Regions from separate parts of the Streptomyces sp. NPDC091292 genome, predicted to be linked through region 1. Evidence: riboswitches for the same ligand, from Rfam matches in the RefSeq annotation. Region 1 holds a riboswitch; each other region holds the start of a gene.
The links. A riboswitch is a leader RNA that binds a small molecule or an ion and turns the genes downstream of it on or off. The one in region 1 is predicted to bind thiamine pyrophosphate.

Region 1 (10,459 bases):
AGGTCATGATGAGCTTTCTCGTCTCCGAGGAACTCACCTTCCGTATTCCCGTCGAGCTGCGGTACAGGAGCGACGATCCGTATGCCGTGCGGCTGACCTTCCATCTGCCCGGAGACGCGCCCGTGAGCTGGACGTTCGGGCGTGAACTGCTGGTCGACGGGGTCGCCGAACCCTGCGGGGACGGCGATGTGCACATCGCGCCCGGCGACCAGGACCTCCTCAGCGAGGTCCTCATCACGCTTCAGGTGGGCAGCGACCAGGCGGTGTTCCGGGCCGGGATCGCGCCACTGATCGCGTTTCTCGACCGGACGGACAAGCTGGTGCCCCTGGGGCAGGAGCGCTCTTTGGCCGGATTTGAATCCCTCCTCGACGAGACGCTGGACCGGATCCTGGCCGAGGAGCAGAGCGCCGGGTGAACAGGGATGGCCGAGGGAACGGTCGAGGGGATGGGCGAGGTCGCGGGCCCACGGCGCCCAAGACGCCGTAACGCTTCACCGAACGCACCGCACGCGCAGGGCACCCGCCCTGCCGTAACGCTTCAGCGCTTGCGCCGCTTGCCCCGTCCGCCCCGCATCGGAACCCGCGCCCCCAGCGCGTCCACGCGCCCCCCCAGCGCGCCGCCAAGCGCCCCTGAGCCCCCGCCCGGCACCTCCGCGCCCCGGCCGCCCTGTACCCCCACGCCCCCGCCCGGCACCCCCGCGCCGGCGAGCGCCGGGCCCGCTCCCTCGCCCGGCCGGTCCGCCGCCACCACGAGCGCGGCCAGCGCCGTCGTCACCGGCACCGAGGCGACCAGGCCGATGGAGCCGACGAGCGTGCGCACGATCTCCTCGGCCACCAACTCACTGGTGGCGACGGTCCCCACACTGCTCTGCGCGATCGAGAACAGCAGCAGCAGCGGCAGCGCCGCGCCCGCGTAGGCCAGGACCAGCGTGTTCACGACGGACGCGATGTGGTCGCGGCCGATCCGGATGCCCGCGCGGTAGAGCGCCCGCCGGCCCATCGTCGGATCCGCCTGGTGCAGCTCCCACACCGCCGACGTCTGCGTCACCGTCACATCGTCGAGGACACCCAGCGAACCGATGATGACGCCCGCGAGCAGCAGACCGCTCATGTCGATCGACGGATAGAGCCCGTGGATCAGACCGGTGTTGTCGTCGGTGTTGCCCGAGAGCGCGGCCCAGCCGATGAACAGCGAACCGAGCAGCCCGATCAGCAGCAGCGACACGAGCGTGCCGAGCACCGCGACGGACGTACGGGCCGTCAGCCCATGGCACAGATAGAGCGCGATCAGCATGATGGCGCTCGCCCCGACCACCGCGACGACCAGCGGATTCGAACCCTGGAGGATCGCCGGCAGGATGAAGAAGGTCAGCACGAGGAAGCTCGCGGCCAGCGCGACCAGCGCCATCAGCCCGCGCAGCCGGCCCACCACGACCACCGCGACCGCGAAGATCCCGGCCAGCAGCGCCATCGGAATCTTCCGGTCCACATCGGTCACCGCGTACTGCAACTCCCGTGGCGCGTCCGGGGCGTAGGCGACGATGACCTTCTGGCCCGTGTGCAACTGCCGTGGTGAGTCGGGCTGCACGATCTCCGTGAACGTACGGCCCTTGTCCTTGCCCGTGGTGACCTCGACGGTCGCCTTGCCGCAGCTGCCGGTCGACTGCTGCTGGGCCGAGCTGCCCTCGGCGGTCGACGTGTCGCCGGTGGGGGTGTCGCCGGAGGCGTTCACGGACCTGCAGTCCACGCGGTCGACACGGGTGATCTGCGCCTGCTGCGTCTGCCGGTCGAAGCCGACGCCCGTGCGCTCGTGGGGCGGTGCGCCGCCGGGCCAGAGCACGACGAGGCCCACGGCGACCGCCGCCGCGAAGGGGATCAGGATCGCGGCGATGACCTTGCGCAGATGCCGCGAGACCGGGGCGGCCGGACCGTGCCCATGGCCATGCCCATGCCCATGGCCCGCGCCGTGCGGGTGGCCGTGGCCGTGGTCGCCGTCGGCGGGGCCGTGCGGGCCGGGGCCGGACGGCGGAACGGGGGGCTGCTGCGAGGTCGTCACCGCCCGATCATCGCAAGAACGCCGGAGGCCCACTGTTCAGCACGCCCGATATGACGCTAGCGTGGAGGCACCTTTGCACACGCGGGAGCTCGGAGCACCGGGCTGAGAGGGCGCTGACCTCCGTAAACGGACGTACTCGCACGACGAGTCGGCCTACGGAATCCGCTGCGTCGACCGCCGAACCTGTTACCGGGTAATGCCGGCGTAGGGAGTAGGTCACATGACCATCAAGGACGCACGCCCGCCCGCCTCAAATCAGGACGAATCGGGAAACCAGGGTGAATCGGGCGAAAGGTCAATCGGCTGGCACAAGGGCTATGTCACCGGCGCGACCGGTACCCGCCCCGATCTGCGGGTGCCGGTCCGCCAGGTCCACCTCACCAACGGCCGGACGGTCACGCTGTACGACACCTCCGGGCCGTACACCGATCCGTCGACCGGGACCGACGTACGGCGCGGACTTCCGCCGCTGCGCGAGAACTGGATCGTCGCGCGCGGCGACACCGAGGAGTACGCGGGCCGGGCGGTCCGGCCCGAGGACGACGGGATCAAGCACACCTCGCCGCGCGGCGGACTCCGCAATCTCGACGCGGTGTTCCCCGGTCGGCCACGGCAGCCGCGCCGGGGCCGCACCGGGACGCCGGTGACCCAACTCGCGTACGCGCGGCGGGGCGAGATCACGCCCGAGATGGAGTTCGTGGCGCTCCGGGAGAACGTCGAACCCGAGGTCGTACGGGCGGAGATCGCGGCGGGGCGCGCCGTGCTGCCCGCCAACGTCAACCACCCCGAGATCGAACCGATGATCATCGGCAAGCGGTTCCTGGTGAAGGTCAACGCCAACATCGGGAACTCCGCGGTGACCTCGTCGATCGAGGAGGAGGTGGAGAAGATGACCTGGGCGACCCGCTGGGGCGCCGACACCGTCATGGACCTCTCCACCGGCCGCAACATCCACACCACCCGCGAATGGGTGCTCCGCAACTCCCCCGTCCCGATCGGAACGGTGCCGCTCTACCAGGCGTTGGAGAAGGTGGACGGCAGAGCGGAGGAGCTGACCTGGGAGATCTACAAGGACACGGTCGTCGAACAGGCCGAGCAGGGCGTCGACTACATGACGGTGCACGCGGGCGTGCGGCTGCCCTTCGTGCCGCTCACCGCGAACCGCAAGACCGGCATCGTCTCGCGTGGCGGCTCGATCATGGCGGCGTGGTGCCTGGCGCACCACAAGGAGTCGTTCCTGTACGAGAACTTCGAGGAGCTGTGCGAGATCCTTGCGGCGTACGACGTGACGTACTCACTCGGCGACGGGCTGCGCCCCGGTTCCATCGCCGACGCCAACGACGAGGCACAGTTCGCGGAGCTGCGGACGCTCGGTGAGCTGAACACGATCGCCAAGCGGATGAACGTGCAGACGATGATCGAGGGCCCGGGACATGTCCCGATGCACAAGATCAAGGAGAACATCGACCTCCAGCAGGAGATCTGCGAAGAGGCGCCGTTCTACACCCTCGGCCCGCTCACCACGGACATCGCGCCCGCGTACGACCACATCACCTCGGGCATCGGCGCCGCGATGATCGCCTGGTGGGGCACCGCGATGCTCTGCTACGTCACGCCGAAGGAGCACTTGGGCCTGCCCAACCGCGACGACGTGAAGACCGGTGTCATCACATACAAGATCGCGGCGCACGCGGCCGACCTCGCCAAGGGGCATCCCGGCGCGCAGGAGTGGGACGACGCGCTGTCCGACGCCCGCTTCGAGTTCCGCTGGGAGGACCAGTTCAATCTGGCGCTCGACCCGGACTCGGCCCGCGCATTCCACGACGAGACCCTGCCGGCCGAGCCCGCGAAGACGGCCCACTTCTGCTCGATGTGCGGGCCGAAGTTCTGCTCGATGAAGATCTCGCAGGACATCCGCCGTGAGCACGGCGGCGGTTCGGGCGCAGGGGCGGTTGCCGGGACGGGTGTCGCATCGGGCACCGCGGCGAGTACCGATGTGGAGATCGAGGAGGGTATGCGGCAGAAGTCGAAGGAGTTCGCGGCGAGCGGGAACCGGGTGTATCTGCCGCTCGTTGACTGAGGCGATGGCGCCCCCAAGTTCCGGGCCACTGGGCCCGGTTCCTGGGGAACCCCACCGCTCACTGGCGCCGTCGGCCGGGACCCCGTACCGCCGTCGCCAGTCCGGCCGTCGCTAGTCCGGCCGGTGGTCGGGGCCGCCGAAGTCCGGGCTGGTGAAGTCCGGGCTCGAATAGCTCGGGCGCGGACCGGAGTTCGATCCGCCGTCCGGGCTGCTGAAGCCCGGACGGTTGTAGCCCAGGTGCGGCATCCGGTTGGCGGCCGGGCGTGACGGCCCTGAGGTCGTCGCGGCCGGATCGGCGAGGGCCTCACGGAGGAACGGCATGATGCCGCGCTCCAGAAGCGCGTCGTGCCACGCCTCTCTGGCCAGTTCGACCTTCTCGTCGAGTTCGTCGTCCTCGTCGGCGTGGAGCGAGGTGGCGTCGTTGCGCAGGGCGGTGAGCAGCAGTCCGGTCCCGGCGACGAGGATCGCCGCCGCGGTGACCGCGCCGAACACCCACCCCGTGGTGAGCAGGGTCCGGGCGAACGCCTGCTCGGGGTCGAGCACTCTCAGGAGGTATCCGACGAGGAGGAATATCACGGCCGCCGCCCCCGCGAGGACGGGCGCGAGGACCGCGAGGACGGCCACGACACCGGCGCCCGCCGGCTCGGTGACCTCCCCCATGGTGGTGGCGATGCCCACGGTGCCCGAACCGGACTCCGTGGATCCGTTCCTTGTGGTGGCGGGACCTGTCCTCCGTGAGGGCGCACGCCGTTCCTCACGGACCTGCACGAACTGCTGGTACTCGGCCGCGGCGGCGGCCGTGATCAGCGCGGTGGCGTTGAGCGCCATGGTGCGCAACTGCTCGGTGTTGAGCCGACGACCGACCGCTTGGAGTTCAGGTCGGTACGGGGCGGCGCGCAGCGCCTCGTCGAGGAACCGCTCGTACTCCTGGCGGTCCTCACTCAGCAGGTGCTGCGGAACGCTGTTCATGTGCATCCCCCGATGCTCCGTAGGGCTTGGGGCTCGCATGGCTGCGAGCCGTCGGGCAGAAACGGAGGGGAGCCTGCTACGGATAAGCCGATGGTAGAGCGGTCACGGCACACGGTGACAGGGGGTTTCCGAAAATTGGCTCCCCGGCCAGGGGGACCCTCCGGTTCTGCGTCTGCCCGGGGAACGCTCAGCTATCCAGGGGGAGCTGACAGACCAGTAGCTTTCCGGCCATGGTCACTCCGCCGTCCATGGCGATGGCCAGCCCGTCGGCGTACACATGCGGTCCCTCGACGGTGGGACCCGCACCGCCCTCGCCGTCCTCGGACCCGACCTCGCCGAGGAGATACGGAATGGGGCTGTGACCATGGACGACGCGGGTGCCGCCGTAGGTGGCGAGGAGTTTGCGGGCGGCCTCGGGGCCCGACTCGTCGCGGAACGCGAAGCGCTTGGTGAGCTTGCGGAAGACATCCCAGCACTCGTCGGCGTCATTGCGCGTCAGGGTCTCGCGGACGGTGTCGTTGACCGCTTCGATCGAGTCGCCGTAGTCGAGATAGGCGGTCGTGTCGGAGTGCACGAGCAGATGGCCGTCCTCCGCCTCCATCGCGTCGAGGCGGGCCATCCACTGGAGATGGTGGTCCTGGAGCCGGTCCATGTCCGACTTCTGGCCGCCGTTGAGCAGCCAGGCGGCCTGGAAGGTGGCGGTGCCCGCGCCCGAGTTGACGGGCGTGTCGCCGAAGCGGCGGGCGCCGAGCAGCAGCAGTTCGTGGTTGCCCATGAGGGCCTTGCAGTAGCCGCCGGCCGCCGCGGCCTCGGCGGACAGCCGCATCACGAGGTCGATGACGCCGATGCCGTCGGGGCCGCGGTCGGTGAAGTCGCCGAGGAACCACAGGCGCGCGGTGCCCGCGGACCAGTTGCCGGCCTCGTCGATGAGGCCCTTCTCGCGCAGCGCGACGACCAGCTCGTCGAGATAGCCGTGCACATCGCCGACGACATACAGCGGTCCGAGCCCTTCCGGACCGCGCGGATCCGGTACGGGGTCGGGCACGACCGGCACCTGGAGGGTGTCCCCCCGGTTGATGATCGGAAGGTCGCGCTGGGTGGGGGTGTAGCCCTCCGGCTCGTCGGCCGGCTCCTCACCCTCGCCGGGCGCGCCGGACGGACCGGTCTCATGGACGTACGCCGGCACCCGGAAGTCGCGCAGCGTCGCCGTCCGTACGTCGGGTCCCTGACCGGCCCCCTGAACCATCGACCCCTCCACCACCTTGCGCCGCAACTGCACCGGATTCGGACTGCCTGGTCGCAGCGGCCCGCGGTGTCGTCCGCCCATCATAGGAATGCGGATCGCGCTGTGTGATGACCCAGGGGTGGTGAATCGGAGCAGGACCCCGGCTCACCGAGCTTTTCTCCCGAATTGGGTGGAGGTCGCCTCGGGTCTGAAGGCGCCCCCCACCCCTTTCGCGATGTCCCCCACCCTTCCGGAGGTGGGGCTACCCCTGCGAAGGAGACCGCGGCGGGCTGACGGTCGTGCGCGGCGGGCGCCGCTCGGACGACGTGCGCACGATCAACTCCGTCGGTATCACCTGCTCGACGGGCTGGTCCGAATCGATCCCCTCGATCGCGTCGATGAGGAGTTGTACGACGGCCGTGCCGATCCGGCGCGGCTTCAGTGAGAGCGTGGTGATCGGCGGTTCGGTGGTGGCGTACACGGTCGACTCGCTGCAGCAGACGAGGAGGAGGTCCTCCGGGACGCGCAGTCCGTAGCGCCGGGCGGCGGCGAGCAGGTCCGTGCCGTTGGGGTCGAACAGACCGTAGACGGCGTCGGGCCGGTCGGGGCGCGCGAGCAGCCGGTCGGCGGCGACGGCCCCCGCGCACGGGTCGTGCGCGGGGTACGCCTCGTACACCGGGTCCTGCCCCACCCGCTCGCACCAGCGCAGATAGGCGGTGGTGGAGAGATGCGTGTACGTGTCCGTGGTGGTGCCCGTGAGCAGGCCGATGCGTCGGGCGCCGGCCTCGGCGAGATGGTCGAGGATGCCGAGGACGGCGGCTTCGTGGTCGTTGTCCACCCAGGCCGTGACCGGCAGCGAGCCGCCGGGGCGGCCGTCCGAGACGACGGGCAGGCCCTGGCGGACGAGTTCGGAGACGACCGGATCCTTGTCCGACGGATCGATGACGACCGTGCCGTCGAGCGCCACGTTCGACCAGACGTCGACCGGGCTGCGGCGGGAGGTCGCCGGGAGGATCACGAGGGCGTACCCCCGGGCGAGAGCGGCCGAGGTCGCGGCTCTCGCCATCTCCGCGAAGTACGCGAATTCCGTGAAGGTGAAAGGTTCATCCCCGTACGTCGTCACGGTCAGTCCGATGAGTCCTGACTTACCGGTGCGGAGCGTGCGGGCGGCGGCCGACGGGCGGTAGCCCAGTCGGTCGGCGACCTCGCGTACGTGGCGTCGGGTGGCGTCCGGTAACCGGCCCTTCCCGTTGAGGGCGTCCGAGACCGTCGTGATGGAGACACCGGCGGCGGCGGCCACGTCTCTGATGCCCGCTCGGCCCGGCCGGCCGCCACGGCGGGAGGTTTCCGCCCGGCTCACCTGGTGCTTCCCTGCTGCTGTCATGGCGAGCCGATAGTAGGGCTCAGGGGGTGGGGTGGTGCGGACGCATATTCACGCGTTGACAGGCACGTTTCTGCATGGCGAATGGGGGTCAATTGCCTTGCAAACAAAGGGAGTTGAGCCTCCAGCGAGTGATTGGGCGCTTGTCAGCCTGTATGGGCCTGCCAAATGAGCCATGTTTCGAAGAGGTCTCAACTCACCTTCACGGGGGATGCGCGCCACGGCGCGAGCCACCGGCGCGCGGCGGGGGAGTAAATGCTCCCCCTGAAATCGGGGCCGATTGCGGTCTCCCGGGCCGCGTGATCCAGCGGGTCTCCGGGGTTGGTGTCCGATGGCCGGGGCCCGGAGTCCGATGGCCGGAGTCCGGCGTTCGACGGCCGGACTCCGGAGCCGGGGCCGTTCAGCCATTCGCAGCGGGCGTCCCGCCTCTTAAGGTGGGCCATATGCCGATCGGCGAGTTCGCAGACGCACGAGGAGGACGACGGTGAGCGAGACGAACCCCAGGCTGCGCGCCGAGCTGGAGGGCATCCCCGCCTATACGCCGGGCAAGCCCGCGGACGCGGGGCGGGTCGCGTACAAGTTGTCCTCCAACGAGAACCCCTATCCGCCGCTGCCCGGGGTGATGGAGCAGGCCGTCGCCGCTGCCGGGTCGCTCAACCGCTACCCGGACATGGCGTGCACCGGGCTGATGAGCGAGCTGGCGGACCGTTTCGGCGTGCCCCTCTCGCACCTCGCCACCGGCACCGGCTCGGTCGGCGTCGCGCAGCAGCTGCTCCAGGCCACGTCGGGCCCCGGCGACGAGGTGATCTACGCCTGGCGGTCCTTCGAGGCGTACCCGATCATCACGCAGGTCAGCGGGGCGCGTTCGGTGCGGGTGCCGCTGACCCCGGGCGAGGTGCACGACCTGGACGCGATGGCGGACGCGATCACCGAGCGCACCCGGCTGATCTTCGTCTGCAACCCGAACAACCCGACCGGCACGGTGGTGCGCAGGGCGGAGCTGGAACGGTTCCTCGACCGGGTGCCCGGCGATGTGCTGGTGGTGCTCGACGAGGCGTACCGGGAGTTCATCCGCGATCCCCAGGTGCCGGACGGCGTGGAGATCTACCGTGAGCGGCCGAACGTCTGTGTGCTGCGGACCTTCTCGAAGGCGTACGGGCTCGCCGGGCTGCGGGTCGGTTTCGCCATCGCCCATGAGCCGGTCGCGGCGGCGCTGCGGAAGACGGCGGTCCCGTTCGGTGTGACGCAGATCGCGCAGGACGCGGCGGTCGCCTCGCTGCGGGCCGAGGACGAACTGCTCGGGCGGGTCGGCTCCCTGGTCAGCGAGCGTGCGCGGGTCGTGAAGACGCTGGCGGCGCAGGGCTGGACGGTGCCCGAGACGCAGGCGAACTTCGTCTGGCTGCGGCTGGGAGAGCGGACCCTGGACTTCGCGGCGGCGTGCGACAAGGCGGGTGTGGTCGTACGGCCGTTCGCCGGCGAAGGGGTGCGGGTCACGATCGGGGAGACCGAGGCGAACGACATCTTCCTGCACACGGCGGAGACGTTCCACAAGGAGCTTCAGCCGTAGCGTCAGCCGCAGTTGCGCGGGCCATATGCCCTTAAGTGGGGCATATGGGGGCATGGTTGGGCGGTGCTGAGCAGTACCGATCGGGGCGGCCGGGGCTCTCCAGGGGGCTTCCGTCGCCCCGTCGGCATGTCCGGAGCGGGTCGCGCGCTGGTGGGTTCGCCCCGGTTCGAGGGGCGACTGCGGGTAAGGGGGACCCCCCTGGAAGAGCGGGTCGGTGGTAGTACATAATGCTTGTGAATGTGAACGCGTTCACAAGCTCGCCCGGATGATCCTGTTATGCGGGTGATCAAAGGGGCAAACTGCCGCTGTGAACACGGCACGTAAGGAGAAGGAGACGTGAACCTCGCTCTGGCGCCGGAGACCCTGGCGCGATGGCAGTTCGGCATCACCACCGTCTACCACTTCCTGTTCGTCCCGCTGACGATCTCGCTCGCGGCGCTGACCGCCGGCTTGCAAACGGCGTGGGTGCGGACGGGCAAGGAGAAGTACCTCAGAGCGACCAAGTTCTGGGGCAAGCTCTTCCTGATCAATATCGCCATGGGCGTGGTCACCGGCATCGTGCAGGAGTTCCAGTTCGGCATGAACTGGTCCGACTACTCACGCTTCGTCGGGGACATCTTCGGAGCGCCCCTCGCCTTCGAGGCGCTGATCGCCTTCTTCTTCGAGTCCACCTTCATCGGGCTGTGGATCTTCGGCTGGGACAAGCTCCCCAAGAAGATCCACCTCGCCACGATCTGGATGGTCGCGATCGGGACGATCCTCTCCGCGTACTTCATCCTCGCGGCCAACTCCTGGATGCAGCACCCGGTCGGCTACAAGATCAACCAGGCGGCGGGCCGGGCCGAACTCACCGACTTCTGGGCCGTGCTGAGCCAGAACACGACGCTCACCGTGGTGTTCCACACCCTCACGGCCGCGTTCCTCACCGGCGGCGCGTTCATGGTCGGCATCGCCGCCTATCACCTCGCGCGCAAGAAGCACATCCCCGTGATGAAGACCTCACTGCGCCTCGGCCTGGTGACCGTCATCATCGCCGGAGCGCTCACCGCCCTCAGCGGAGACCGGCTCGGCAAGGTGATGTTCGAGCAGCAGCCCATGAAGATGGCCGCGGCCGAAGCGCTCTGGGACGGGCAGACATCGGCACCGTTCTCCCTCTTCGCGTACGGCGATGTCGACAAGGG
Region 2 (10,459 bases), on a different contig from region 1:
AACGAGCGCTGGACCAGCACGCCGAGCGGGACCAGGATCAGGGCCGTGACCGTGAGCAGGACTCCGCCGAGGAGGGCCCACTGGCCGGCGCCGCGCGGCCGGCGGGCGGTCGTGGCGGCGTCGACGAGGCGCAGCGCCGTCTCGCGGCGGCGCACGGTCCAGGCGTGCACGGCGAGGATCAGGCCGACCGCGGCGAACTGCACGAGGGTGAGCACGGCGGCCGTGGCCAGGTCGAAGATCTGCGAGGTCTGCCGGTAGATCTCGACTTCGAGGGTGGAGAAGCCGGGTCCGCCGAGGATCTGCACCACACCGAAGGAGGTGAAGGTGAACAGGAACACCATGAGGGCCGCGGCGGCGACGGCGGGCGCGAGCGCGGGCAGCGTCGTCGTGCGCCACGCGGCGAACCGTGAGGCGCCGAGTACCCGTGCGGCCTCCTCCTGGCGGGGGTCGAGCTGGGACCAGAGGCCGCCGACCGTGCGGACGACGACGGCGTAGTTGAAGAACACGTGCGCGAGCAGGATCGCCCAGACCGTGGTGTCGAGGCGCACCCCCGCCAGCCCGTCGAGAAGACCGCCGCGGCCGAGCAGCGCCAGGAAGGCGGTGCCCACGACGACCGTGGGCAGCACGAACGGCACGGTGACGACGGCCCGCAGCATCTGCTTGCCGGGGAACGCGAACCGGGCGAAGACATACGCCCCCGGCAGCGCGATCAGCAGCGTCAGCCCGGTCGACGCGAGCGCCTGCCAGGTGGTGAACCACAGCACGTGCTGGACGTCGGACTGCGCGAGGACCTCACCGATCCGCCCCAGCCGCCACACCCCGTCGACCTTCAGCCCACGGGCCACGATCGCCGTGACGGGATAGGCGAAGAACAGCGCGAAGAACGCGACGGGCACGGCGAGCAGCCCGAGCCGCGTCGCGTTCCTCCGTACTCCCGTACGGGAGCCGCCCCCTACTTCGGCCGCTGCTTCGGCCGCTACTTCAGTACGAGAGCTGTCCACGCCTTGACCCACTGGTCACGATTGGCCGCGATCTTCTCGGGAGCCATGGTGTGCGGGTCCTTGATCTCCACCGCGTACTTGGCGAAGTCGGCGGGCGCCTGCGCGTCCTCGCTCACCGGGTCCACGAACATGTTCAGCGGCATGTCCTCCTGGAACTCCTTGCCGACCATGAAGTCGATGAGCGCCTTGCCGCCCGCCGGGTTCTTGGCGTTGCTCAGCAGACCCGCGTACTCGACCTGCCGGAAGCAGGTGCCCGTGGCGACACCGGTGGGTGCCTCCTTCGGCTGCGGCTGCGCGTAGATGGCCTCGACGGGCGGCGACGACGCGTACGAGACGACGAGCGGCCGGTCGCCCCCGGCCTTCCTGCCGCCGGCCGACCCGGAGAACTCCTCGTTGTACGCCTGCTCCCAGCCGTCGACGACCTTGAGGCCGTTGGCCTTCAGCTTGTCCCAGTAGCCCTGCCACCCCTCGTCGCCGTACCGCGCGGCGGTGCCGAGCAGAAAGCCGAGACCGGGCGAGGAGGTGGACGCGTTCTCGGTGACGAGCAGGTTCTTGTACGCGGGCTTCGCCAGGTCGTCCAGGGACTGCGGCGGCGCGAGCTTGTGGTCGGTGAAGTACTTCTTGTCGTAGTTGACGCAGATGTCGCCGGAATCGATCGGGGTCACCCGGTGCCCGGCCTGGTCGGCGCGGACCTCGGGCCGGATCCGGTCGGCGCCCTTGGCCTCGTACGGCTGGAAGAGGCCGTTGTCGAGGGCGCGGGACAGCAGGGTGTTGTCGACGCCGAAGAAGACGTCGCCCTGCGGGTTGTCCTTGGTGAGGATCGCCTTGTTGACGGCCTGTCCGGCGTCGCCGTCCTCCAGGATCTTCACCTGGTAGCCGGACTGCTTCTCGAAGTCCTTCAGCACGCTCTTCGACGCGGCGAAGGAGTCATGGCTGACGAGCGTCACCGTCTTCGACCCGGAGCCGGACCCGGAGCCCGTGCCCGACGCGCCGTCGCCGGATCCGCCGCCGCATGCGGCGAGCGTGCCGATGCCGAGCCCGGTCGCCAGGGCGACGACCGAGAACTTCCTGATGGTGCTCACTGAGATGTCCTCCTGGAGTGGACCAGGAAGAGACGCGGCCCTGCCCGCGACCTCGGGGGTACGCGGGCAGGGCGCAACAGCTTGAGTGGTGACCGAACTTCCTACCCGGAATGACCCGGGCGAGGTTCAGAGGGTCTGCGGCCCACCGGTTCCCCGGCTGCCACACTCTCAGCGCTGTGGCGCTCCCCTGTCGGAATATGAAGATGTACGTACCGGCCCCAGCGTACCCGCAGCGTTCACCGGCAGGTCCACGGGAGGTTTCCGGCGCCGGTCTACCTCTCCGAGGCCGCGAGTTGGCCGCAGGCGCCGTCGATCTCCTGACCGCGGGTGTCCCGGACGGTGACCGGCACGCCGTGCGCCGCGATGGCCTCGATGAAAGCCTTCTCGTCCTCGGGGCGGGACGCCGTCCACTTGGAGCCGGGCGTCGGGTTCAGCGGGATCAGATTCACGTGCACCCGCTTCCCCTTGAGGAGCCGCCCGAGCCGGTCGCCGCGCCACGCCTGGTCGTTGATGTCGCGGATCAGCGCGTACTCGATGGAGATGCGGCGGCCCGACTTCGCGCCGTACTCCCAGGCCGCGTCGAGGACTTCGCGGACATTCCAGCGGGTGTTGACGGGCACGAGGGTGTCGCGCAGCTCGTCGTCGGGCGCGTGCAGCGACAGGGCGAGGCGGCACTTGAAGCCCTCGTCGGCGAAGCGGAGCATCGCGGGGACCAGGCCGACCGTGGAGACGGTGATGCCGCGCTGCGAGATACCGAGGCCGTCGGGCTCGGGGTCGGTGAGCCGGCGGATGGCGCCGACGACGCGGTTGTAGTTGGCGAGGGGCTCGCCCATGCCCATGAAGACGATGTTGGACAGCCGCTCCTGGCCGCCCGGCACCTCGCCGTCGCGCAGGGCACGCATGCCGTCCACGATCTGGTGCACGATCTCGGCGGTCGACAGATTGCGGTCGAGCCCGGCCTGCCCGGTGGCGCAGAACGGGCAGTTCATTCCGCAGCCGGCCTGCGAGGAGATGCACATGGTGACCCGGTCCGGATAGCGCATCAGGACGGACTCGACCAGCGTGCCGTCGTGCAGCCGCCACAGAGTCTTCCGGGTGGCGTCGTCGTCGCAGCTGATGTGCCGTACGACGGACATCAGCTCCGGCAGCAGCGCTTCCTGGAGCTTGCCGCGCGAGGCCGCCGGGATGTCGGTCCACTGCTCGGGATCGTGGGCATACCGCGCGAAGTAGTGCTGCGAGAGCTGCTTGGCACGGAACGGCTTCTCACCGACCGCGGCGACGGCTTCCCTGCGCTCGGCGGGCGTGAGATCGGCGAGGTGCCGCGGCGGCTTCTTGGCTCCACGGGGCGCGACGAAAGTGAGTTCTCCGGGTACTGGCATGGTCGTACCAGTGTCGCAGAGATACGAGAAGGGGCTCGCCACCCTGTGGACAACGAGCCCCCGGACCACCTTCTTGACGGGAAAAGCGCAGGTCAGACGGCCGTACGAAGATCAGACCGGCACTATGCAGCTCAGGCCGACCCCACGAAGACCACAAGGAGCAGCCACACCACCGGCGCCGTCGGCAGCAGGGAGTCGAGCCGGTCCATGATCCCGCCGTGCCCCGGCAGCACGGTGCCCATGTCCTTGATACCGAGATCCCGCTTGATCATCGACTCGCCGAGGTCGCCGAGCGTGGCACTGGCCGCGACGGCGAGGCCGAGGAGCAGCCCCTGCCACCAGGTGCCGTCGTCGATGAGGAAGTGCATGCAGACCGCGCCGGCCGCCATCGCGAAGGTGACGGCGCCGATCAGGCCCTCGCGCGTCTTGCCGGGGCTGATGCGCGGGGCGAGCTTGTGCTTGCCGAAGCGCCAGCCGATGGCATAGGCGCCGGTGTCGCTGACGACGGTCAGGAGCAGGAAGGTCAGCACCCGCTGGGGCCCGTCGTGAGCGGTGAGCATCATCGCCACGAAGGTCGCGAGGAAGGGCACGTAGAAGGCGGCGAAAACGCCGGCCGTGACGTCCTTCAGATAGCCGTCGGGCGGTTCCGTCATCCGCCAGACGAGCACCGCGAGCGCGGTGAGCGCCATCGCGACCCAGGCGCCCTCGGCACCGCGCGCGTACCCGGCGACGACCATGGCGGCGCCGCCGACGGCGAGCGGGATCAGGGGCGCCTCGATGCCCTTGCGCTCCTTGAGCCGCGACGTCAGCTCCCACAGACCGACGACGACGGCGACCGCGATGACACCGACGAACACGGCCTTGACGATGAACAGCGACGCGACAATGACCGCACCGAGTCCGACGCCGACTCCTATGGCCGCGCCCAGGTCACGTCCCGCGCTCTTCTTCTGCGGTGCGGAGGGCGGCGGCTGGGGGGCGCTGGGCATGGGCTCCTGTGACCTGTGCGGCGTCACCGGCGGCGGTGACAGGTGGAGGCTGTCGTCGCGGCCCGGGGGACCGCTCAGCCGAGCGGCCCCCCGGTCGTCGTCCTGGTTCCCGCCGGGCGCGGGTATGTCGGGCACGGTGGGCATGGGCCGCTTCTCTGAAGGATGCAGGGCTTCATGCGCATCGTATGCAGGACCCGCCGGGGCCGCCCCCCGGGCGGGTCCCCGGTCGGCCGGGGCCCATGGCCCGGCGTACCCGGCCTGCGACGGCGCGCCCCAGGAAGAGTCGTTCATCAGACTTCGAGCAGCTCGGCTTCCTTGTGCTTCAGCAGCTCGTCCACCTGGGCGACATGCTTGGCCGTGGTGTCGTCCAGCTCCTTCTCGCCGCGGCGGCCCTCGTCCTCACCGACCTCGCCGTCCTTGATCAGCTTGTCGATGGTCTCCTTGGCCTTACGGCGCACGGCGCGGATCGAGATCTTCGCGTCCTCGCTCTTGGTGCGGGCGACCTTGATGTAGTCCCTGCGGCGCTCTTCGGTCAGCTCCGGGAAGTTCACCCGGATGATGTTTCCGTCGTTGCTCGGGTTGACACCGAGGTCCGAATCGCGGATGGCCTGCTCGATGTTGCGCAGCGCGCTCTTGTCGAACGGCGTCACGATGGCCATACGCGGCTCGGGCACCGAGAACGAGGCCAGCTGGTTGATCGGCGTCATCGCGCCGTAGTAGTCGGCCACGATCTTGTTGAACATCGCCGGGTGCGCACGGCCGGTGCGGATCGCGGCGAAGTCCTCCTTGGCGACGACGACGGCCTTCTCCATCTTCTCCTCGGCTTCAAGGAGGGTCTCTTCGATCACCACTTGCTCCTGCGTGTCTTGAGTAGGCCCGGCTCCCGTGGGCGGCGGCCGGCTGCGTCGTGTCTTTTCCTGCACGGTTCCCGACCGGCAGGGCTTTGTCCATCCCTCCAGGGCGAGGGCGGCCCCCGGGTCCTCCAGAGCGGTCCCCGGACTCCTCCGGGGTGCTGCCCAGGTTCCTCCAGGGTGCTGCCCGGAACCGTCCCGGGCGGCCTTGGGTCAGGTCCGGGAGCCCTGGTCGCCCACGAGCGTGCCGATCTTCTCACCCTTGACGGCGCGGGCGATATTGCCTTCGGTGAGGAGTTCGAAGACGAGGATGGGCAGCTTGTTGTCCCGGCAGAGGGTGACCGCGGTGGCGTCGGCGACCTTGAGGTCCCGGGTGATGACCTCGCCGTAGCCGAGCGCGTCGAACTTCACCGCGTCGGGGTTGGTCTTGGGGTCGGAGTCGTAGACCCCGTCGACGCCGTTCTTGCCCATGAGGAGCGCCTCGGCGTCGATCTCCAGGGCGCGCTGGGCGGCGGTGGTGTCGGTGGAGAAGTACGGCATGCCCATACCGGCGCCGAAGATGACGACGCGGCCCTTCTCCAGGTGCCGTACGGCGCGCAGCGGGATGTAGGGCTCGGCGACCTGTCCCATGGTGATGGCGGTCTGCACGCGCGAGTCGATGCCTTCCTTCTCCAGGAAGTCCTGGAGGGCGAGGCAGTTCATGACGGTGCCGAGCATGCCCATGTAGTCGGAGCGGGCCCGGTCCATGCCGCGCTGCTGGAGTTCGGCGCCGCGGAAGAAGTTGCCGCCGCCGATGACGACGGCGATCTCGGCGCCGTCCCGGACGACGGCGGCGATCTCGCGGGCGATCTTGTGCACCACGTCGGGGTCGACGCCCAGTCCCCCGCCGCCGGCGAACGCCTCGCCTGAGAGCTTCAGCAGAAAGCGCCCGGCGATCTTGCCGTCGCCGCTCTTCGCGCCCTTCTCGGCGCCCTGGGCTTTGGTGGTCATGGAGTTCTCGCCCCTTTTACTTGGTGCACGTATACGTGGTGCACATACGAAGAAGGCCATTGCCGGTGGGGTGTTGGTGGCAACCCATGCGCGGCAATGGCCTCCTCGTCAGATCTGCGGTCGTCCGTCGCGTGCGTGCCGCACGTGCCGTGCGCGACGCACAGGCCGGACGTCCGTACGTCACGTACGGCGGTCCGTACGCGGGCGACTGCTGTCGACCCTAGCGGGGTCGGCGGCGATCGCGGTACGGACTCAGATGCCGACCTTGATGCGCGTGAAGCGCTTCAGGGTGACACCGGCCTCGTCCAGGACCTTACGGACGGACTTCTTGTTGTCGTGCGCGAAGGGCTGGTCCAGGAGGGTGACCTCCTTGAAGAAGCCGTTGACGCGACCCTCGACGATCTTGGGGAGCGCGGCCTCGGGCTTGCCCTCGTTGCGCGAGGTCTCCTCGGCGACGCGGCGCTCGGCCTCGACGACGTCGGCGGGGACGTCCTCGCGGGAGAGGTACTTCGGCGCGAAGGCGGCGATGTGCTGCGCGACGCTCCGGGCGACGGCGGCGGCCTCGTCGTTGTCCTTGTCCAGCTCGACCAGGACACCGATCTGCGGCGGGAGGTCGGGCATGGTGCGGTGCATGTACGCCGCGACATAGCCGTCGGTGAACTGCGCGAAGCGGTCCAGGACGATCTTCTCGCCGAGGTTGGCGTTGGCCTCGTCGACGTACGCCTGGACGGTCTTGCCGGGCTCGATCTCGGAGGCGAGGAGCGCCTCGATGTCGGCCGGGGAGGTCTTGGCGACATGCGTGGCGAGAGCGTTCGCGACGGCCTGGAACTTGTCGCCCTTGGCGACGAAGTCGGTCTCGCACTTCAGCTCAAGGAGCACGCCGGAGGTGTTGTCATCGGCGATGAGGGAGACGACGGCGCCGTTCTCGGCGGAGCGGCCCTCGCGCTTGGCGACGCCCTTCTGGCCCTTCACGCGGAGCAGCTCGACGGCCTTCTCGACATTGCCGTCGGCCTCGTCCAGCGCCTTCTTGCAGTCCATCATGCCGGCGCCGGTCAGCTCACGGAGCTTCTTGACGTCGGCGGCGGTGTAGTTCGCCATGAGTCTTGAATCTTTCTCGAAGTCTGGAAGATCGAAGATCTGCGGGGTCACCGGGATCTACGGGGGACACCGGCTAGCTGTGCAGGCCGGTGTGTCCTCCCGCCGACCTACGGGTGGACGGCGGGGGCGGAGTGGATGTCACCGCCCCCGCCGTCGTGTCCGGTCTCGGATCAGCCCGGCTCGCGGCCTGCCGTGGCCTGCGGTCAGCCCTGCTCGGCGTCGGCGGCCGGGGCCTCGACGGCGGGAGCCTCGGCAGCGGGGGCCTCGGCGGCCGGAGCGTCGGCGGGAGCCTCGGCGGCGGCCTCGGCCGGCTTCTCGGCGGCAGCGGCCTCGGCGGGCTTCTCGGCCTCGTCGTCGGCCTTCTTCTCGCCTTCGAGCAGGTCGCGCTCCCACTCGGCCAGCGGCTCGCCGACGGCCTTCTCGCCCGGCTTCGAGTCACCGGTGGCGACACCGGAACGGGCGATGAGGCCCTCGGCGACGGCGTCGGCGATCACGCGGGTGAGCAGGGTGACGGAGCGGATCGCGTCGTCGTTGCCCGGGATCTTGTAGTCGACCTCGTCGGGGTCACAGTTCGTGTCGAGGATGGCGACGACGGGAATGTTGAGCTTCCGGGCCTCACCGACAGCGATGTGCTCCTTCTTGGTGTCCACGATCCAGACGGCGCTGGGCACCTTGGACATCTCGCGGATACCGCCGAGGGTCTTCTCCAGCTTGGCCTTCTCGCGCGAGAGGACCAGCAGCTCCTTCTTGGTGAGGCCGGAGGCGGCCACGTCCTCGAAGTCGATCTGCTCAAGCTCCTTGAGGCGCTGGAGGCGCTTGTAGACGGTCGAGAAGTTGGTGAGCATGCCACCCAGCCAGCGCTGGTTGACGTAGGGCATGCCGACGCGGGTGGCCTGCTCCGCGATGGCCTCCTGCGCCTGCTTCTTCGTACCGACGAACATGACCGTGCCGCCGTGGGCGACGGTCTCCTTGACGAACTCGTAGGCGCGGTCGATGTACGACAGCGACTGGAGCAGGTCGATGATGTAGATGCCGTTGCGCTCCGTGAAGATGAAACGCTTCATCTTCGGGTTCCAACGGCGGGTCTGGTGACCGAAGTGGACGCCGCTTTCCAGCAGCTCCCGCATCGTGACGACGGCCATGGCCGTGTTCTCCTTGGTACTCGGTTGTCGCATCCGCCGGACGGCGGTCGCGCCTGACGCCCCGGCGCGCTGTGCCACAAGGGACCGAGGAGCGCGGACATGGCCGAAGAGGGGCTCATGTCGGGGCGTGCGAAGTCGACCCGGTGACCCGGATCGCCACATGAAGTGTACGGGACCCGCGAGGCACCGGGTGACGGCGTTGTCCACAACTGGCCGGTAGTCCACAGATCACGGCCATGATCCCCACATCCCGCTGCGGTACGGGACCGTTCGGGGATGGAATGCGAACGGGGAGGGAGCGGCGCCCGAGGTGCGCCCTGGCGCAGTTGGGCCGTCGGCTTCGTGGCGCTGGTGACCGTGTGGGCGCTGCTCGCGGCGGCGCCGGGCGGCGCGGGGTCCGGCGGTGCGGTGGGTGCGGTGGGTGCGGTTCCGGCGGTGGGCCGCGGGTGGCCGGTGGGGGTGCGCCCGGCGGTGGTACGGGGCTGGGAACCGCCCGTCACCGAGTACGGCGCGGGCCACCGGGGAGTGGACCTGGCGGCGGCGCCCGGTGCGGCGGTGCGCGCGGTCGCCGCGGGCCGGGTGTCCTTCGCGGGCCGGGTCGCGGGACGCGGCGTGATCGCACTGGAGCTGACCGCGACGGGGGTCCCGCCCCTGCGCACGACGTACGAGCCGGTTCGGGCGGTGGTGGAGCGGGGCGACGAGGTCGCGGCGGGGCAGATCGTGGGCCATGTGGAACGCCCACCGGGTGCTGCGCCAGGCGGGGCCGGTGCGGGCCGGGTCGGCCACTGCCCGGCGTCCTGCCTGCACTGGGGCCTGCTCCGGGGCCGGACCTATCTGAACCCGCTGTCCCTGCTCCCACCCTGGCTACTGACCAGAGGACCGTCCCGCCTACTGCCCCTGACCGGCGGGTCGAACTCGGATCCAGGGGCAGGCAGACGCACCGCTGGGGTTCCGGGGCGCACGGCACCGCGCACCGCACGGCGCACACGCCGGCGGTTCAGCCGCCCACGCCCCGCAGCGCCATCGCGACCGCGGCATCGGCGATGGCCGATGGCTCCTCGGCCGCACCCAGCTCGACCCGTCGCGCTGCCGCATCCACGATCCCCTGGAGCAGCATCGCCGCGAGCCTCGGCTCCTCGTGCCCCAGCGCACGCAGCGCCTCGGCGATCATCGCGACCAGCCCGCCGTGCGCGGCCCGGATCTTCTCGCGGGCCCCCGCGTCCAGTTCGCTCGCGGAGATCGCCACCACCGCGCGGTGCCGCCGGTCCCCGACCAGCGCCAGCTGCTGCCGGACATACGCCTCGATCTTGCCCTCGGGGCTCGCGGCGCCGGCCATGGCGGCCTCGACCTCGGCGGCCCAGACGGGGAAGTCGACCTCGCAGAGTTCTTCCACGACGGCGGCCCGGGACCGGAAGTACTCGTACACGGAGGACCGGGCGAGACCGGTGCGCTCGGCGAGGGCGGGGAAGGTCAGCGCCTCCGTACCCCCTTCGGACAGCAGCGACCGTGCGGCGTCCAGGAGGGCGCCGCGCTGCATCGAACGGTGCTCGGCCACAGAGGCCGCTCGAATCCTTGGCACGCCCCTACTGTACGGACGCGGACCCCACCACGGGAACGGGCACGGTACGGATCTGTCCTGATCAGCCACCGAGGACACCTGGTCGGCGGGGTGCGGTCGCGCCCGCCGGGCGGACGGCAGGGACGATTCAGCGCCCTGCCGACGCACGGGTCACCGGCCGAAACTCGCCAGCTTGGCCCGGAGCTGAAGGACCGATTTGGTGTGGATCTGGCTCACCCGGCTCTCGGTCACGCCGAGGACGTGTCCGATCTCGGCGAGGGTGAGGCCCTCGTAGTAGTAGAGGGTGACGACGGTCTTCTCGCGCTCGGGCAGCGTGTTGATCGCGCGGGCGAGGAACCTCCGCAGCTC
Region 3 (10,459 bases), on a different contig from region 1:
AGGCCCTCGGCACCCACCCCGGCGGCATCCACGTCGAGCTGACCGGCGACGACGTCACGGAGTGCGTGGGCGGCGGCGACGAGATCTTCGTCGACGATCTCCACCAGCGCTACGAGACGGCGTGCGACCCCCGGCTCAACCGCAGCCAGTCCCTGGACCTCGCGTTCCTGGTCGCGGAGATGTACCGGGACCAGTGACACCGGCGCACAGACGCGGGTGGGGCGCGGATCGATGTGATCCGCGCCCCACCTGCGTCAAGGGGACTTTTGCCCACCCCGGACGGCGGGTAAGGTTAGGTTAGCCTCACCGACTCTTCGGGGCGGCCCCTGATCAGCGATCCCGCCCGGGAGGTGAACCCGCGTGTACGTCTGCAACTGCTTCGGAGTCACCGAGGCGCAGGTGAAGCGGCATGCGGAGTCGGGTGCCTGCACCCCGCGCCAGATCGCTTCGGCCTGCAAAGCGGGCACGGACTGCGGTTCGTGCGTACGCCGCATTCAGGCGCTGCTCGGCCGTGGCGCGTGCCCCAGCCGGGTGGCCGCCGACGAGGGGCGCCCGGCGTTCGCGGAGCTGTCCGCCTCGGAGCCCGCCGAAGCCGCCTGAACGTTCCGCCGGCGCGGTCGGCCGTCCGGGTGGGCCGTCGACCCCGGCTCAGCTGTCCGGCTGCTCGATGACCTGGGCGATGTAGAGCGCTTCGCCGAGCTTCTCGACCAGTTCCAGTTGGGTGTCGAGATAGTCGATGTGGTGCTCCTCGTCCTTGAGGATGTCCTCGAAGATCTTGGCCGATGTGATGTCCGCCTTGGCCCGCATCACCTCGATCCCCCGCTTCAGCCGGTCGATGGCCTCGACCTCGATCTGCCGGTCCGCCTGGAACATCTCAGTGACCGTCTGCCCGACCCGGACATGGAAGAGCCGCTGATAGTTGGGCAGGCCCTCAAGGAACAGGATCCGGTCGGTCAGCACCTCCGCGTGCTTCATCTCGTCGAACGACTCGGCCCGGGTGTACTTGGCGAGCTTCGTCCAGCCGAAGTTCTCCTGCATCTTCGCGTGCAGGAAGTACTGGTTGATCGCCGTCAGCTCGGCGGTGAGCTGCTCATTGAGGAATTCGATGACCTCGGGGTCGCCCTGCATCGCAGAGGCTCCTTCCGGACGGGGACGGGGGTCGGGGGCAGGTGGGCGCATCCTCGCATCGGCACCGGGGGCCGTCCAGTAAGTGCATGCTTAGTAGGAGTTGCCCGAATCGAAGCCGGAGTGAGGGCGGAGTGAGGGCGGAGCGAGGCGGTGGTGCGGACGGGTCGAGGCTGTGGTGCGGGCGGGGCCGGGTGGTGCCCGGTGGGCCGGACCGGGCTGGTCACGGCCACTGTCGTGGGTCTGTCAGGATGGAGACATGGGTCATCCGGTGGGGCGCGAATCTGGACAGGCAGGGGCGTCGGAGCTTCCACCGGGACAGCGGCTCCAGCGCGGCTGGCCCGTGACGCACTACGGCCCGGTGCCCAAGTTCCGGCCCGAGCGATGGGAGTTCAGGGTCTTCGGTGCGACGGCCGACGGCGACAAGCACTGCTGGAACCACGACGAGTTCTCGGCCCTGCCGTACGCCACGGTGGTGGCCGATCTGCACTGCGTCACCAAATTCAGCATGCTCGGCGCCGAGTGGGGCGGTGTCCTGGCCCGCACGGTCCTGGAACTCGCGCCCCCCGCGCCGAGCGTCACCCATGTGATGGTCTGGGCCGAGTACGGCTTCAGTTCGAATCTGCGGCTCGACGACTTCCTGACCGAGCGGACGATGTTCGCCACCCACAAGGACGGCGAGCTGCTCACCGCCGAGCACGGCTTCCCGCTCCGCCTCGTGGTGCCCCATCTGTACGCCTGGAAGGGCCCGAAGTGGGTCCGGGGTATCGAGTACATGACCGCCGACCGCCGGGGTTTCTGGGAGGAGCGGGGCTACCACAACATCGGTGACCCCTGGCGCGAGCAGCGCTACTCCTATCAGGAGGAGCCAGGGGACGGCCCCGAGCTGTGATGCCGTATACCTCTATGGGGTACCCCGGAGCTTCTTGAGGAGCGCCACGTCCGTCGCGTGGCCCTCCTTGCCCCCGGGCGTCTCGACGATCAGGGGCACGCCCTCGGTCGCCGGATGCCGCATCAGGGCCCGGAACGGCTCCTCGCCGATCTGCCCGGCGCCGATGTTCGCGTGCCGGTCCTTGTGGGCGCCCACCACGTCCTGCGAGTCATTGGCGTGGATCAGCCGCAGCCGCCCCTCGCCGACCGTGTCCACCAGCAGATCGAGCGTCTGCGCCATGCCGTCAGGGCCGGTCAGGTCGTGCCCCGCGGCGAAGATGTGGCAGGTGTCCAGGCAGATGCCCAGCTTCGGATGGGCGTCCAGCGCGTCGAAGTACGGCCCGAAGTCCCAGGTGCGTGAGCAGAGCGAGGCGCCCTGACCCGCCGTCGACTCCAGGAGCAGATACGGGTCGTCGTCGTGCGTCAGCTCGTCAAGCAGCGGCAGCATCCGCTCCCGTACCTGCGCCAGGGCCACCGCGCGCGGCCTGCCGCCGGTCGCGGAGCCCGTGTGCACGACGACGCCCAGTGCGCCGATCACGCGGGCCCGGCGCAGTGAGTGCCGCAGCGACTCCACGGACAGGTCGACGGTCGCCTCGGTGTGCGAGCCGAAATTGATCAGATACGGCGCGTGGACGTACACGGGGATGTTCTCGGCGGCGCAGGTCGCGCGGAACTCCTCGTCCTGCCGGGGGTTGCCCGCGGGGGTCGCCCACCCGCGCGGATTGGCGACGAAGACCTGAATGGTCTCGTCGCCCATCTCGCGCGCGTAGCCGATGCCGACCTTCGCGAGGCCGCCCGCCACGGGGACATGGCCGCCGACGGGGTTACGGGACTGGGTGCTGGTCACACGTTTCAGGGTGTCACGCGCGCGTACCTCAGCGGATCGTGAGGGTGATGGTGGAGTTCTTGGGCGCCTCGTCGCCGCCCTCCACGGACTGGCTCTTCACGGTGTCGCCGAACAGCCCCAGCAGCCCGCGGTCCTCGCTGACCTTGAAGCCCGCGCTCTCCAGCGTCCGCTTGGCGTCGTCCACGTTCTGTCCCACGACGTCCGGGACCTCGACCATCTCGGGCCCCTTGGAGACCGTCAGCGTGATCGTGTCGCCCTCGGCGGCCTGGCTGTCGGCGCCGGGGGACTGCCGGGCGACCTCGCCCGCGTCGAACTCCGACGTGACCTGCTCGGTGGCGATCTCCACCTTGAGGCCCGCGTCCGTCAGCTCCTCGGTCGCGTCGTCCACGGACTCGCCCGTCACATCGGGGACGTCCACGGGGGCGCCTTTGCTGACGGTGATGGCCACGGCCGAGCCGGCCCTGCGGGACTCCCGGGCCGCCGGGTCCGTACGGATCACGGCGCCCTGGTCGATCGCGTCGCTGAACTCCTGCGTGACCATGCCCGGTTCGAGTCCGGCGTCCTTGAGCCGGGTCCGCGCGCCGGCCAGCGGCAGGCCCTCGACATCGGGCACCTTCACCGTCTCGGGGCCCAGCGAGAGCGTCAGCCCGACCTTGCCGTTGTCGCGGATACGGGTCCCCGCCGCGGGGTCGGTGGCGACGACGGTGCCCTTCGGATCGGTGTCGCTGTACGCGCGCTTGACCTCACCCACGTCGAGACCGGCGTCCGCGAGCCGCTTCCTGGCGTCCGCCTCGGACTGCGTGAGCAGCGCCGGGACCTTCGTGAACTGGCCCGAGTTGATGTACCAGACACCGGCGCCCAGACCGAGCACCAGGAGCACGGCGACCACGGCCGCGAGCGGGCCGCGCCGGGAGCGCCGGTAGCGGGGCGCGGGACCGGACGGCGGCGGCATCTCCAGGCGGCTGGTGCGGTGGAATCCGTCCGCGTCGTCGTCCTCGTTCACCGGCAACGGCATCTGAAACGCCAACGCGCGCGGGATGACGCTCGTACGGTCGTCGGAGATGTCCCGCCCGTCCTCGGCCCGCGCCCGGGGCGGCACCGCGTCCAACTGCGCGTCGGTGAGCCCGGCCCGCGCCTCACGGGTCCGCGCCAGCAGGGCCACCGCGTCGTGCGGCCGGACCTCGGGGGTACGGGCGGTCGCCGCCGCGACCAGGTCGTCCAGCTCGTACGGCAGCCCCGGCACGGTGGCCGACGGCGGCGGTACGTCCTCGTTGAGGTGCTGGTAGAGCACCTGCGCGGGGGAGTCGCCGGAGCGCGGTTTGGCGCCCGTCAGCATCTCGTAGAGGACCACCCCGCACGCGTACACGTCGACACGGGGGTCCGCGGTGCCGTGCTCGATCTGTTCCGGGGCGAGATAGGAGACGGTGCCGAGGACGGCGCCGGTCGTGTTCGTCACGGTGTCCACGGCCCGTACGAGACCGAAGTCCGCGACCTTGACCCGGCCGTCGTCCCCTATGAGGACGTTCTCCGGCTTCATGTCCCGGTGCACGAACCCCGCCCGGTGCGCGGCGCCGAGCGCGGCCAGGACCGGTTCCAGGATGTCGAGGGCCGCCCTCGGCCGCAGCGCCCCGCGCTCGCGCAGCACGTCCCGCAGGGTGCACCCGGCGACGTACTCCATGGCCAGGTACACGTACGCCCCGTCGGCGCCCTGGTCGTAGACACCGACCACATTGGGGTGCGACAGCCGCGCCACCGACTTGGCCTCACGGATGAACCGCTCGACGAACGAGACGTCGGCGGCCAGCGTGGGGTGCATCACCTTGAGCGCGAGCACACGGTCGAGGCGGGTGTCCATGGCCCGGTAGACCGTGGCCATCCCGCCGACCGCGATACGTGCGTCGACGCGGTACCGGCCGTCGAGCACCTGCCCGACAAGCGGGTCCTGAAGGGTCGTGTCCACGCCCGCGAGTCTACGAGGCGCCGCGCTCGGCCTGACCGGACAGTGGCGGGACGGGTCCACGACTGAAGCACACCTGTGACGCCTGCGACCTAGAAGGCCGGGCGCTCCGGGTCGAGGGAGGCCAGGCCCTCCGTGGGAGAGCTGGCGGTGCCGTACAGGCGCCGGGGAATCCGCCCTGCCCGGGAGGCGAGCCGGCCCGCTTCGACGGCCTTCCGCATCGCCTCCGCCATGAACACCGGCACCTGAGCCCGCGTAACGGCCGACGCGAGCATCACCCCGGCACACCCCAACTCCATCGCGAGCGCCGCGTCGGACGCCGTCCCGGCCCCCGCGTCCAGAATCACCGGCACCCCGGCCCGCTCCACGATCAACTGGAAATTGTGCGGATTCCGGATCCCGAGCCCGGACCCGATGGGCGACCCCAGCGGCATCACGGCCGCACACCCCACGTCCTCCAGTTTCCGCGCCAGCACGGGATCGTCATTGGTGTACGGCAGCACGGTGAACCCGTCGTCGACCAGGGTCTCGGCCGCGTCGAGAAGCTCCACCGGATCGGGCAGCAGCGTGTGCTCGTCGGCGATCACCTCCAGCTTCACCAGCTCCGTACCGAGCGCCTCGCGCGCGAGGCGTGCCGTCAGCACGGCCTCACCGGCGGTGAAACAGCCCGCCGTGTTGGGCAGCACCTGGATCCCGAGCCGTTCGAGCACGGAGAGCACCGAGCCCTGGGTGCCCGGGTCGACGCGGCGCATCGCCACCGTCGTCAGCTCCGTGCCGGACGCGATCAGGGACCGCTCCAGGACGTCGAGGCTGGGCGCACCGCCCGTACCCATGATCAGCCGGGACGTGAAGGACGTACCGCCGATGACAAGCGGATCGTCGGCCATGGCGGTCAGCCTCCCTGGACGGCGGTGAGGACTTCCACGCGGTCGCCGTCGGCGAGCGTGGTGGCGGACCACCGCGCGCGGGGGACAACGGTTTCGTTGAGGGCCGCGGCGACACCGGACGGTGCCGGGGCGACCGTCGCGACGAGCACGTCGAGGGTGGTGCCGGCCGGCACGTCACGCGCCTCGCCGTTGACGGAGACGGAGACGGAGGCGGAGGCGGGGAGCGAGGGGGAGGTCGACGGTGGTACCGACGCGGTCATACGGGCAGCTCCACGGGTACGGGCGCGCTGGCGCCGAAGCGTTGGGGTGCGAAGGGCCTTGCCTCGGCCGGGAGTTCACCGGTGACAAGGGCCTCGGCGACGATGTCGCCGGTGACGGGCGTCAGCAGGACGCCGTTGCGGAAATGGCCGGTGGCCAGGTGCAGGCCCGGCAGATCGGTCGGGCCGAGCAGGGGCGCGTTGTCCGGTGAGCAGGGGCGCAGGCCCGCGCGGGTCTCGGTCAGCGGCAGTTCGGTGATGCCGGGCACCAGTTCGTGCGCGTCCCGCAGCAGCTCGTACACACCGCCCGCGGTGACCGTGGTGTCCCAGCCCAGCTCCTCGCTGGTGGCGCCGACGACCAGTTCGCCGTTCTCGCGCGGTACGAGGTAGACGTGGCTGCCCCGGACGACGGCCCGTACGGTCCGGCTCAGGAACGGCGCGTACCGGCGCGGCACGGTGAGCCGGAGCACCTGGCCCTTCACGGGGCGCACCGGCGGCAGGACGGCGGCGGGTACGCCCGCGAGCCGGCCGCTGAGGCTGCCCGCCGCGAGGACCACCTGATCCGCGGTGAGCCGGGAGCCGTCGGCCAGGACGGTTCCGGCGGCCCGGTCCCGTACCACTGAGAGCCGTCGGGCCCACTGACGGCGGAAGACCACCCCGGCGCGCTCGCAGGCCGTCAGAAGGGCCGTGGCGAGCCGTCTCGGGTCGATCTGGTGGTCACCGTCGACCCGCAGGCCGCCGCGTACGCCCGGCGCGAGCATCGGCTCAAGCCGCCGGCACTCGCGCCCGGACAGCCACTCCGACTCCAGGCCGCAGCGCCTCTGGAGGGCGTGCAGCTCCCGGAGGTGGGCGCGGTCGTCGGCGTCGAGCGCGACGGCGAGGGTGCCGCAGACGCGGTGGCCGAGGTCGAGTCCGGTCGCCTCGGTGAGTTCGGCGACGAACTCCGGATAGCGGCGCGCCGATGCGAGGTTGAGGCCGAGCAGGGTCTCCTCGCCGTAGTGCAGTTCGGTGACGGCGGCGAGCATTCCGGCCGCGACCTGGGCGGCGCCACCACCGGGTTCGGGGTCCACGACCGCCGTACGGAGTCCGCGCTGGGCGGCCCGCCAGGCGCTCACGAGCCCGATGATGCCGCCCCCGACGACCAGTACGTCCGAGGCGTTTCCGTCGCTGGTGTTCTCGGTGCTGCTCTCGGTGCTGCTCTCGGTGCTGTTCTCTATGGGGTTCGAGTTGCTTGAGGTGTCGCTTGGGGTGTCGGAGGTACGCGACATGGGCGTCCAGCCCCTCCCTTCGCCGGCATGACCCGGATCAGGTTCGTACGGTCGGAGGCCGCCCAGCCTCCCTCTCAGCCCGGTCCGTCCGGGCTCCCGCGAGTGCTACATGGCCACCCTAGCCCGTGGTGTGCAAGAGGTCACGGGCCCGACCACCTGACTGACTGAACGTCAGTTGTTTATGGTGATCGCGTGAGCGAGCAGACGCAGGTGGACGACGGGACGGCGGGGCGCCCGCGCGTGGGTGGACGCGTCGTCATCGCGGGCGCGGGCATGGCCGGGGTGCAGACGGCGGTGGCGCTGCGCGAGCGGGGGTTCACCGGGAGCATCACGCTGATCGGCGCGGAGCCGCATCAGCCGTACGACCGGCCACCGCTGTCCAAGGCGGTCCTGCTCGGCAAGGCCGAGGGCTCCGCCTTCGACATCGACTTCGATGCGTTCGGCGTGGAGCTGCGGCTCGGCCTGGAGGTCACCGGGGTGCGCCCCGGGGACCACGAGCTGGACACCGAGTCGGGGCCCGTCCCGTACGACGTACTGGTCGTCGCGACCGGCGCCGAACCGATTCAGCTGCCCGGCGCCGAGGGGGTGCCCGGGGTGCATCTGCTGCGCACGCTGGACGACGCCGAGCGGCTGCGGCCCGTACTCGCCGCGCAGCACGACATCGTGGTCGTCGGCGCCGGCTGGATCGGCGCCGAGTTCGCCACCGCCGCGCGCGAGGCGGGGTGCGCGGTGACCGTGGTCGAGGCGGCCGGGCGCCCGCTCGCCGGGGCGCTGCCGGCGGAGGTGGCCGAGCCGATGACCGACTGGTACGCGGACGCCGGCGCCGAACTGCGCACCCACGCGCGCGTGGCGCGCATCGAGCCGGGGGCGGTCGTCCTGGACGACGGCACGGCGCTGCGCGCGGGCGCCGTCGTCGTGGGTATCGGGGCGCGGCCCGCCACGGGGTGGCTCGCCGGATCCGGGATCGCGCTCGGCGCGCAGCGGGAGGTCGTCGCGGACGACCGGCTGCGGACGTCGGTACCGGATGTGTACGCGGTCGGCGACTGCGCCTCGTTCCCCTCCGCGCGCTACGGCACGCGACTCCTCGTCCACCACTGGGACAACGCCCTCCAGGGCCCCCGCACGGTCGCCGCCGACATCATCGGCGAGACACGTGCCGTGTACGACCCGGTGCCGTACTTCTGGTCGGAGCAGTTCGGCCGTTTCGTGCAGTACGCCGGACATCACGGGGGCGCCGACACGACCGTATGGCGGGGCAGCCCCAGCGGCGCGGCATGGTCGGTCTGCTGGCTCCGTGACGACCGCCTGATCGCGGTCCTGGCGGTGGGCCGCCCCCGAGACCTGGCCCAGGGCCGAAAGCTGATCGAATCAGCGACGCTGATGAACACAGCCCTCCTCCCGGACGCGTCGCGCCCCTTGAAATCAGCGACGAGATAGCTCTGCTGAAGACCACCCACCCACCCATCCGCCCACCCATCCGCCCGCAGCGATGCCCGGTGCGCAGGTGTGAGTGCCGGGTGGACTGGCAAGGGTCCGGGTGCCGGCCGAAGCCTCCTTCCGCCACGACGCCGGAATGCCGTGCGCGGGCGGCGCGGAAGTCGACGCGACGGTTTGGTGCGGCCTCGGCTTGGCGTCACGGCCCCGCCGGAGGCGGGATGTCGTGTTCCGGTAGTGCCGGGCGGGCATGGCTGTGTGGTGCTGCGTCCGCCGAGAGGGCGGGCCGTGGAGCAGCGCAGCCCTACGGCGCCGGACCACCTTGGCGGCTCTGAGGTCGTTCCGGCGGTGGCCGGGCTCTGTCTCCGCCGCGGTAGCGGGGCACGGGTTGTCGTGGTGCGGCGGTGCCGGGCCGGTCCGGCTGATTGGTGTGGTCCCCGGCGGCGGTCGGGTTCTGTTTCCGCCGCGATGGTGGGAAGTGGGATGTGGCGTTCCGGCGGTGCCGAGTCGGCTGGCTGTTCGGTGCGGCCTGCCGGTGGCCGGGTTCTGTGTCCGTCGCGGCGGTGGCATTTCGGTGGTGCCGGGCTGGTAGGGCTGTTCGGTGTGGTCCCTGGGGGCAGCCGGGTTCTCTCTCAGTTGCGGTGGCGGGACTCGGGACATGGTGTCCGGCGGTGCCAAGCGTGCCCAAGCCGTTTGCCGTGGTCCCGGCGGCAGCCGGGTTGCGTTTCCGCCGCGATGGCGGGACGCGGATGTGGTGGTTCGGCAGTGCCGAGCCGGCCCGGCCGCCTGCTGCGACCCCGGCGGCAGCCGCGTTCTGTCTCCGCCGCCGCAGCGGGACGCGGTGCGCGGTGCAGCCAGGCGGTGCCCCACCCGTACGGAGGGCGGGTCGGTGGGGCCCATGCCAGGGTTCCCGTCACCCCGCCGGGACGGCGTCCGGCTTTCCGCTGTCAGAGCTAGATGGCAACCTTGGACACGTGACCGAGATTGACGCAAAGATCGATGCTCTCGTCCCCGCCTGGCTCACCCTCCCCGACATCGCCGAACAGGTCGGCGTCGAGGTGACGCGCGTCCGGCAGCTGGTCAAGGAGGGCCAGCTGATCGCGGTGCGCCGTGGCGAGAACAGGGCGCTGCACGTGCCCGCCGCCTTTATCGACGGCGACAAGGTCGTCAAGGGCCTCACCGGCACCCTGACGCTCCTGCGGGACGACGGCTTCAGCGACGAAGAGATGCTGGAGTGGCTCTTCACCCCCGACCCGACCCTGCCCGGCACCCCCGCGCAGGCGCTCAGCGAGAATCGTGGCACGGAGGTGAAGCGCCGCGCCCAGGCGCTCGCCGTCTGAGCAAACGCACAAACGCACAACCGTACGCGTACGGACCCCGGACCACGGCCCTCGCCGTCGTGGCCGGGTTCCGTACGCCACTGACACGCCGTACACCGCCCAGGGGGGACCTCGCCATGTCCAACCGTCTCGACGACGCCCGGCTCTATCTCTGCACGGACGCCCGAACGACCCGCGGCGACCTCCCGGAGTTCCTGGACGCCGTCCTGGCCCAGGGCGTCGACGTGGTGCAACTGCGCGACAAGGGCATGGAGGCGGCCGAGGAGCTGGAACACCTCCAGGTCGTCGCCGACGCCTGCCGGCGCCACGGCACCCTCCTCGCCGTCAACGACCGCGCGGACATCGCCCACGCCATCGGCGCCGACGTCCTCCACCTCGGCCAGGGCGACCTCCCCGTCCCGGCCGCCCGCGCGA

Region 2: linked by a shared signal. The riboswitch ahead of ACIQNU_RS26260 (thiamine ABC transporter substrate binding subunit) and the one ahead of thiC (phosphomethylpyrimidine synthase ThiC) in region 1 are both predicted to bind thiamine pyrophosphate.
Region 3: linked by a shared signal. The riboswitch ahead of thiO (glycine oxidase ThiO) and the one ahead of thiC (phosphomethylpyrimidine synthase ThiC) in region 1 are both predicted to bind thiamine pyrophosphate.

Annotation. Positions count from the first base shown of each region.
Region 1 covers NZ_JBIVUQ010000012.1:158,149-168,607, reverse strand. Annotated here, with positions in the region: gene ACIQNU_RS28535 (SsgA family sporulation/cell division regulator) at 1-416, shown strand, start outside; gene ACIQNU_RS28530 (YibE/F family protein) at 539-2,056, opposite strand; TPP riboswitch at 2,128-2,284, shown strand; gene thiC (phosphomethylpyrimidine synthase ThiC) at 2,277-4,136, shown strand; gene ACIQNU_RS28520 (hypothetical protein) at 4,248-5,111, opposite strand; gene ACIQNU_RS28515 (metallophosphoesterase) at 5,293-6,351, opposite strand; gene ACIQNU_RS28510 (LacI family DNA-binding transcriptional regulator) at 6,593-7,714, opposite strand; gene hisC (histidinol-phosphate transaminase) at 8,196-9,278, shown strand; gene ACIQNU_RS28500 (cytochrome ubiquinol oxidase subunit I) at 9,615-10,459, shown strand, end outside.
Region 2 covers NZ_JBIVUQ010000010.1:209,304-219,762, reverse strand. Annotated here, with positions in the region: gene ACIQNU_RS26265 (ABC transporter permease) at 1-1,001, opposite strand, end outside; gene ACIQNU_RS26260 (thiamine ABC transporter substrate binding subunit) at 977-2,083, opposite strand; TPP riboswitch at 2,164-2,282, opposite strand; gene rlmN (23S rRNA (adenine(2503)-C(2))-methyltransferase RlmN) at 2,356-3,462, opposite strand; gene ACIQNU_RS26250 (phosphatidate cytidylyltransferase) at 3,594-4,742, opposite strand; gene frr (ribosome recycling factor) at 4,742-5,299, opposite strand; gene pyrH (UMP kinase) at 5,516-6,292, opposite strand; gene tsf (translation elongation factor Ts) at 6,545-7,390, opposite strand; gene rpsB (30S ribosomal protein S2) at 7,594-8,532, opposite strand; partial or broken gene ACIQNU_RS26225 (peptidoglycan DD-metalloendopeptidase family protein) at 8,809-9,438, shown strand; gene ACIQNU_RS26220 (TetR/AcrR family transcriptional regulator) at 9,530-10,087, opposite strand; gene whiG (RNA polymerase sigma factor WhiG) at 10,262-10,459, opposite strand, start outside.
Region 3 covers NZ_JBIVUQ010000001.1:1,294,438-1,304,896, forward strand. Annotated here, with positions in the region: gene ACIQNU_RS06350 (class II 3-deoxy-7-phosphoheptulonate synthase) at 1-197, shown strand, start outside; gene ACIQNU_RS06355 (bacterioferritin-associated ferredoxin) at 361-600, shown strand; gene bfr (bacterioferritin) at 649-1,128, opposite strand; gene ACIQNU_RS06365 (sulfite oxidase-like oxidoreductase) at 1,385-2,017, shown strand; gene ACIQNU_RS06370 (deoxyribonuclease IV) at 2,030-2,902, opposite strand; gene pknB (Stk1 family PASTA domain-containing Ser/Thr kinase) at 2,931-4,862, opposite strand; gene ACIQNU_RS06380 (thiazole synthase) at 4,952-5,746, opposite strand; gene thiS (sulfur carrier protein ThiS) at 5,752-6,006, opposite strand; gene thiO (glycine oxidase ThiO) at 6,003-7,271, opposite strand; TPP riboswitch at 7,269-7,381, opposite strand; gene ACIQNU_RS06395 (NAD(P)/FAD-dependent oxidoreductase) at 7,464-8,708, shown strand; gene ACIQNU_RS06400 (Rv2175c family DNA-binding protein) at 9,680-10,045, shown strand; gene thiE (thiamine phosphate synthase) at 10,162-10,459, shown strand, end outside.